2 regions of the Arthrobacter sp. UYEF20 genome follow, and region 2 is predicted to be linked to the other one. Evidence: riboswitches for the same ligand, from Rfam matches in the RefSeq annotation. Region 2 holds a riboswitch; the other holds the start of a gene.

Region 1 (3,395 bases), on a different contig from region 2:
ATGTTGGTTCCCTCCCGCCGTCGGCTGCGGATAGAAGTGTTGATTGTGCTGGGCCTGTCGCTGGGGCAGTCGGCTGTGTATTCCGTGGTGCAGCTGCTGGACAAGATGACCAGGGCGCCGCTGGCGCAGGGGACCTCCACGCTGAACCGCTCGCAAAGCAGCCGCGAGTACTTCGACCTCACCTACCAGCTGCTGGACATCATCTTCGCGCTGGTGCCGGTGGCCCTGGTGATCTACTTCCTCACCGAGCACCGGGCCGGCCTGACCGTGAACAGCAGCCTGTCCGGAAACGGCAGCCTGTCCGGAAGCAGCAGCGTGACCGGAAGTAGCAGCCACGGCGCCACCGCCTTCGGCAAGCTGGGCTTCAATTTCGCCCGGCCCGGCAAGGACCTGCTGCAGGGACTCGGCCTGGCCGCGCTGATCGGGATCCCCTCGCTGGGCCTGTACGCCGCCGGCCGGGCGCTGGGGATCACGACGGCGATCATCCCCAGTGCGCTGGACTCCTATTGGTGGACGGTGCCGGTGCTGATCCTCTCCGCGGTCCGGCACGGGATCGTGGAGGAGGTCATTGTGGTGGGCTACCTGCTGGACCGGCTGGGCAAGTTCGGCTGGAGCATGCCCGTGGCAATCTTTGCCAGCTCCATGCTGCGCGGCAGCTACCACCTGTACCAGGGCTTCGGGCCGTTCATCGGCAATGCGGTCATGGGCGTGATCTTCGCGCTGATCTACACCCGGACCCGCCGGGTGATGCCGCTCGTCATTGCCCACGCGCTGCTGGACATCGTGGCGTTCGTCGGGTTCAGCCTCTTCGGCAAGGCCATCGGCCTGGGCTGAGCCGGCCGGGGCTGAGCCGCCCCGGCCCGCGCCTGGCTGAGTAGCGCCCGGCCCGCCCGCGCCCGCCGTTAAACGATCTCGGCCGCCATCAATGGGTGACGTCATTGGCACCCGCTGATGGCGGCCGAAGTGTTAGGGCGGTGAAGGCCTCAGATGGTGACGGCTCCGGAAGCGGTTTCGAAGGTGACGGAGAGGATGCCGGGCGTGCCGTGCGGGGCAAGCCAGTTGACGGCGACATCTTCCAGCGGGTTCTCCACCTGTTCACCCAGCCATTCCGTGACGCGGTCCGCCGAGCCGGCGATGGTCAGGGCCGTCATCTTGACGTCGCTCGGGTAGGCGTTGGAGGGGTGCAGCTCCGGATCGCCCTCCCACTTGAGCATGTACGGGACCTGGGGGTCGGCGATGAGTCCCAGGATGCCGATCTGCTTCCAGACCAGCTCGCGGCCGTCGGGGAACTTCCGGTTGCCGTTGGCGGCAGCGCGGCCGAGCCGCTGCTCGAACGGCGCCAGGTCGTCAACCTCGACGCACCAGCCCATCCAGCCGCCGCCCGCTTCGGAGCGGGCGCGTACGGCCTGGCCGAAGGGAGCCTTGTCCGAGGCCGGGTGGTTCAGGACCTCGACGACTTCCAGGTACTTGTGTCCCGCGAGCGGGATAATCATGTTGCGGGTCCCGAAACGGGGGTGTATTCCGCCCTTTACGGCTTCGACGCCGAGGGCGGACGCAATACGGTCGGTGGTGGCTGCCAAACCATCTCGTTCACAGGCGTAAGAGACGTGATCCATGCGCATGCCATCATCTTGGCACTTTGTGATGGAGCTCTCAGCTTAGGGCAGCCTAAGCGAGATGGGATGTCATTCTGTGGTGGTGCGGGGACCATCGTTGCGCCCGACGCGGCAGGACCCGCCCCCGGACCCGGGGCGCCGGAGGGCGGGCTTCATCTTCGTCACAAAGCTATCCAAGGCCCGCACAGCGTTCCTACACTGAAGCCAGGTCATGAGTGCCAGCGGATAGCCCCGGCTTGCTGGCCGGCAACCCTCGTATCGCGGTGGGGTGCCCCGGGTGAAGACCTGGCCGTCCGGCGCCCGCCGGAGGGCAAGCGCGGCGCCTGCACCGCCCCGGGCCGATGGCCTGTGGGTGGCCTGTGCCCGGTCCTTGAGGAGTATCCCGATGTCCAATGCCTGGTCCTTCGAAACCCGCCAGATCCACGCCGGCCAGGAGCCGGACAGCGCGACCGGCGCGCGTTCCCTGCCCATCTACCAGACGACGTCGTTCGTGTTCCCCAGCGCCGAAAGCGCCGCCAACCGCTTCGCGCTTGCCGAACTCGCCCCTATCTACACCCGGATCGGCAATCCCACCCAGGACGCGGTGGAGCAGCGGGTGGCGAGCCTGGAAGGCGGTCTCGGGGCGCTGCTGCTCAGTTCCGGCCAGGCTGCGGAGACCTTCGCGATCCTGAACGTCGCCGAGGCCGGCGACCACGTGGTGGCCAGCCCCAGCCTTTACGGCGGAACCTACAACCTGCTGGCCCACACGCTGAAGAAGTTCGGCATCTCCGTGACCTTCGTGGAGGACCCGGACAACCTGGAGCAGTGGCGCGACGCCGTCCGGCCCAACACCAAGCTGTTCTTCGGCGAAGTGGTCTCCAACCCCCGCCAGGACGTCCTGGACCTCGAGGGCATCTCGAAGGTGGCCCACGGGGCCGGGGTCCCGCTGATCGTGGACAACACCCTCTCCACGCCGTACCTGATCCGGCCGATCGAGTGGGGTGCGGACATCGTGGTCCACTCCGCCACCAAGTACCTCGGCGGCCACGGTGCCGCAATCGCCGGCGTGATCGTGGACTCCGGCAACTTCGACTTCGGCAAGGACCCGGAGCGGTTCCCCGGCTTCAACACCCCGGACCCCAGCTACAACGGACTCGTCTACGCCCGGGACCTCGGGGCGGACGGCGCCCTGGGCGCGAATCTCTCCTACATCCTCAAGGCCCGCGTCCAGCTCCTGCGTGACCTCGGCTCCGCCGTGTCGCCGTTCAACGCCTTCCTCATCGCCCAGGGCATCGAGACCCTGAGCCTGCGCGTCGAACGCCACGTCGCCAACGCCACCCGGGTGGCCGAATGGCTCGAGGCCCGGGCCGACGTCGAATCGGTCGCCTACGCCGGGCTGCCCTCCAGCCCCTGGTACGAGCGCGGCCGCAAGTACGGGCCCAAGGGAACGGGCGCCGTCGTGGCGTTCAACATCGCCGGGGGAGCAGAGGCCGGCAAGCGCTTCGTCGACGCCCTCGAACTGCACTCGCACGTGGCGAACATCGGCGACGTGCGCTCGCTGGTCATCCACCCGGCGTCGACCACCCACAGCCAGCTCTCGCCCGAACAGCAGACAATTGCCGGCGTCAATCCCGGACTCGTACGGCTTTCGGTGGGTCTGGAACACATTGACGACATCATCGCGGACCTCGACGCCGGCTTCCGCGCGGCCAAGGGCGTCTGAATCCGCCAGGTTCCCGGCACCCTGCCCCAGGGGTGCCGGGAACTTCCCCGGTGCCGGGCACCCGGCCTCGAGTCACA
Region 2 (3,395 bases):
AGGCCGGCGTCGTAGCCTTCGACCGAAAAATTGACGACGCCGATCATGCCGGCGCCCTGCCCGTCGCCTTCGGGGTCCGTGTCCGCGAAGATCCGGTGGACGCTCACGCCGTCGATCCGCCGGAGACCCTCGACGAGGAAGGAGCGGATGGCCTCCTCGTGGGCGTACCACTGCGTCCGGTCCAGGGCGGCAATCACCTGGGTGGCCCGGGCCAGTGTTGCCGCGCCCAACACATTGGGGGAGCCGCCCTCGTGCCGGGCCGGGCCGGTGGTCCAGCTGACCGTGTCCAGCCTGGCGTCGCTGACGGCTCCGCCGCCGGCCAGGTGCGGGGTGCCGGCGTCGAGCCAGTCCGGGCGGCCCACCAGCACGCCGGAGCCGAACGGCGCGTAGAGCTTGTGGCCGGAGAAGGCGAGGTAGTCGACGTCGTCCGCGGTGATGTCGATGCGCCGGTGCGGGGCGAGCTGGGCCGCATCGACGACGATCCGGGCGCCGTACTCGTGGGCAAGGGCGGCCAGGGTGCGGATGGGCAGGATCTCGCCGGTGACGTTGGAGGCGCCGGTGACGGCGAGCAGGCTGATGCCGCCTTGCGCCAGCTGCTCGCGCAGCTTGTCCAGAGTGGCGGCAAGGGTGGGGGCGGCCACGACGGCGCGGTGCGGCACTCTCTGCCAGGGCAGCAGGTTGGCGTGGTGCTCGATGTCGAGGTAGAGAACCTCCCCGGTGTGCCTGCCGTCGCTGACCGGCAGGCAGCCGGCCAGCAGGTTCAGCGAGTCGGTGGTGTTGCGGGTGAAGATCACGGAGTCGTCCGGGCGGCCGCCGACAAACTCGCGGACGATGTTGCGGGCGTTTTCGTACACGGAGGTGCTGATCTGGGAGGCGTAGCCGGCGCCGCGGTGGACGCTGGCGTAGAACGGCAGGATCTCGTTCAGGTAGGCCGACACCACGGACAGCGCGGGGGCGGAGGCTCCGTAGTCCAGGTTGGCGTAGCGGACGTGTCCGCCTTGGATCAGCGGGGCCTGGATCTCCGCCCCGGTGACCGCGGCGAGCGGCCTGCCGGCGACGGCGAAGCGGTCCGGGAGCGCCGCTGCGGACGCGGGGCGGCCGCCGCCGGAGGCAGGAAGGGAGGCAGGAAAGGTGGCAGGAAAAGTGGCAGTTGTCATGGGACCTCGCTCGAAAAAGGACCCCACGCACCGGGGATCCGCGCTTGCCGGGTCCGTTCCGGACCGGCCAGGTCGTCACCCGGGGCACCCCACCGCGAATGGAGGGTTGCCGGCCAGCAAACCGGGGTTTAGCGCTGGCACTCGTGACCTGCTTCGAGCCTAGGACATCCCGGCCGCCGCGGAAAAGGCCGGGCAGGAATGTGAAGCGCTTTGTTACGCACCGCAGTGGCTGCTGCCTTTGGTGCGTCGCACCCTACGGCGCGGCGCTGGCTGCGCTGCTGAGCTGGACATCAAGGCCGAACAAGGCCTCCAGGGCTGCCGTGTAGTCGGCCTGCCGACCGGCCGTGGCCAGCTCCCTGGCCCGGACGGTCGGTGTATGGAGCAGCCGCCGGACGATGCGGCGCAGGGCGATGTTCACGTCCTCAGCCAGGGCGCCACCACCGTGTTGCCGTCTGACCCGCTCCATTTCGGCGTCGAGGACGTCCTGGATGTACCGGCGCAGGGCAACGACGGCGGCGTCGACGGCACGGAGCGCTTCCTGCTCCTCGAATTGCCGGGCAGCCTGCCCGACCAGGGTATGGGCGAGGCGAAGTGCTTCGGCGTCCGCTGGGGGAGCGGCAAGCTGCACGGATCCCAGCGTGATCAGTTCGACGCCCGGCAGTTCCGCCACGTGCGGGTCGAAATCGTGGCTGGGAGCCAAGTCAATGACGGTAAGCGGACGGGCTGCGTCCTGCCTCCAGCGCGCCAAGCTGGCGGCGCCAATGCGAGCCCCGGTGCCGCTGCTGCCGATGATGACGTCTGCCGCGGCGGCGGCGGCGGGCAGCTCCCGCTCTGTCAGCGGCGTTCCGCCCCGGGCGGCCGCAAATGCAGCCGCCCGCCCGGAGTGGGAGTAGACGGCAACACTGATGCATTGCCTGGTTCTCAGGAGTTCCGCCACGTGCGCGGCGTAGGCACCCGTGCCTACCAGGACCACGGATGCCCCGGCCAGGCTTCCCTGGCTGGATCCTATGGCTGCCAGATCCAGGGCGACGGTGGCGATGGATCGTCCGGCGGCGCTGAGGGCTGTCCGCGCCCCTACCTCCTTGGAAACGCGGGAGGCCGCTTGAAACAGCCGACTCAACCGTCCGCCGGCCGTACCCGCCAGCTGGGCGTCGGCGAGGGCGCGGCGGACCTGGCCGGACACCTGGCGCTCGCCGACCACAACGGAATCCAGTCCGGCCGCCACCGCGAAGAGGTGCGCGGGGACCGACGCGCCCTGGAGGTACTCGAAATGCGACGTGAGCAGGGCGGCCGGCAGGCCGGAGCATCGGCTGAGGGCGGCCAGCGCATCGGACCGCGCGCACTCAACGTCCGGGGCCGAGGGGACTTCGCAGTAGATTTCGAAGCGGTTGCAGGTGGACAAGACCAGCGATCCGGAAACGGCGGGACTGCTGGCGAGGAGGTCCGGGGCGAGCTCGGCGGAGACAGCATGCAGCCGCGCAGCCGAATCGTGGTCCAGGTCCCGGTACCTCGCAATGAGCGCCAGTAGGACCGGCCCCGATCCGGATTCCCCGGATGCGGGATCCGCCGTTGGATGTGTTCCGGACATGGCTGTTCTCCTCCCAGAAAAGGGCCAGGCCGCGTCGCGGCGGGCACTCAGGCCCGCTGCCGTGGCCAGAGTGATGCATCGACCTTCGGGATATCTTGAGCGCGGGGAGCCCCGCGGCACAGCAGAACGACGGCGGACGCCCCCGCACGGGAGTCCGCCGTCGTCCGTAAGCGGGACCTTACAGCAGGTCGTCCAGTCCCGGGTTGAGGCGCTTGAGGACCTCCGAGTGCAGGATCGAGTTCGTGGCCAGGGCGTTGCCGCCGAACGGCCCGTCCTCACCCTCGAGCGAGGTGAAGCGGCCGCCGGCTTCCGTGACGATCGGGACAAGGGCCGCCATGTCATACAGGTTCAGTTCGGGCTCGCAGGCGATGTCGACGGCGCCCTCGGCCACCAGGCAGTAGGACCAGAAGTCGCCGTAGGCGCGGGTCCGCCATACTTCCTCGGTGAGGCCCAGGAACTCGTCGAGGTTTCCGCGTTCCTTCCAGCCGCCCAGGCTTGAGTAGGACAGGGAAGCGTCCGAGAGCTGGGAGACGTTGGAGACTTTCAGCCGGGTCGCGGCGGCGAGCGATCGGCCCATGTAGGCGCCGGCACCCTTGGCCGCCCACCAGCGCTTGCCCAGCGCCGGTGCACTGACGACGCCGACGACGGGC

The links. Region 2 has a riboswitch for S-adenosylmethionine ahead of ABIB26_RS03175 (aminotransferase class V-fold PLP-dependent enzyme). Riboswitches for the same ligand answer to the same signal wherever they lie in the genome.
Region 1: another riboswitch for S-adenosylmethionine. It lies ahead of ABIB26_RS18005 (bifunctional o-acetylhomoserine/o-acetylserine sulfhydrylase); the one in region 2 lies ahead of ABIB26_RS03175 (aminotransferase class V-fold PLP-dependent enzyme).

The regions. Positions count from the first base shown of each region.
Region 1 covers NZ_JBEPNP010000018.1:64,665-68,059, forward strand. Annotated here, with positions in the region: gene ABIB26_RS17995 (CPBP family intramembrane glutamic endopeptidase) at 1-834, shown strand; gene ABIB26_RS18000 (VOC family protein) at 984-1,622, opposite strand; SAM riboswitch class IV at 1,824-1,939, shown strand; gene ABIB26_RS18005 (bifunctional o-acetylhomoserine/o-acetylserine sulfhydrylase) at 2,002-3,318, shown strand.
Region 2 covers NZ_JBEPNP010000002.1:145,307-148,701, forward strand. Annotated here, with positions in the region: gene ABIB26_RS03175 (aminotransferase class V-fold PLP-dependent enzyme) at 1-1,157, opposite strand, end outside; SAM riboswitch class IV at 1,193-1,306, opposite strand; gene ABIB26_RS03180 (glutamyl-tRNA reductase) at 1,411-2,745, opposite strand; gene hisN (histidinol-phosphatase) at 2,924-3,395, opposite strand, start outside.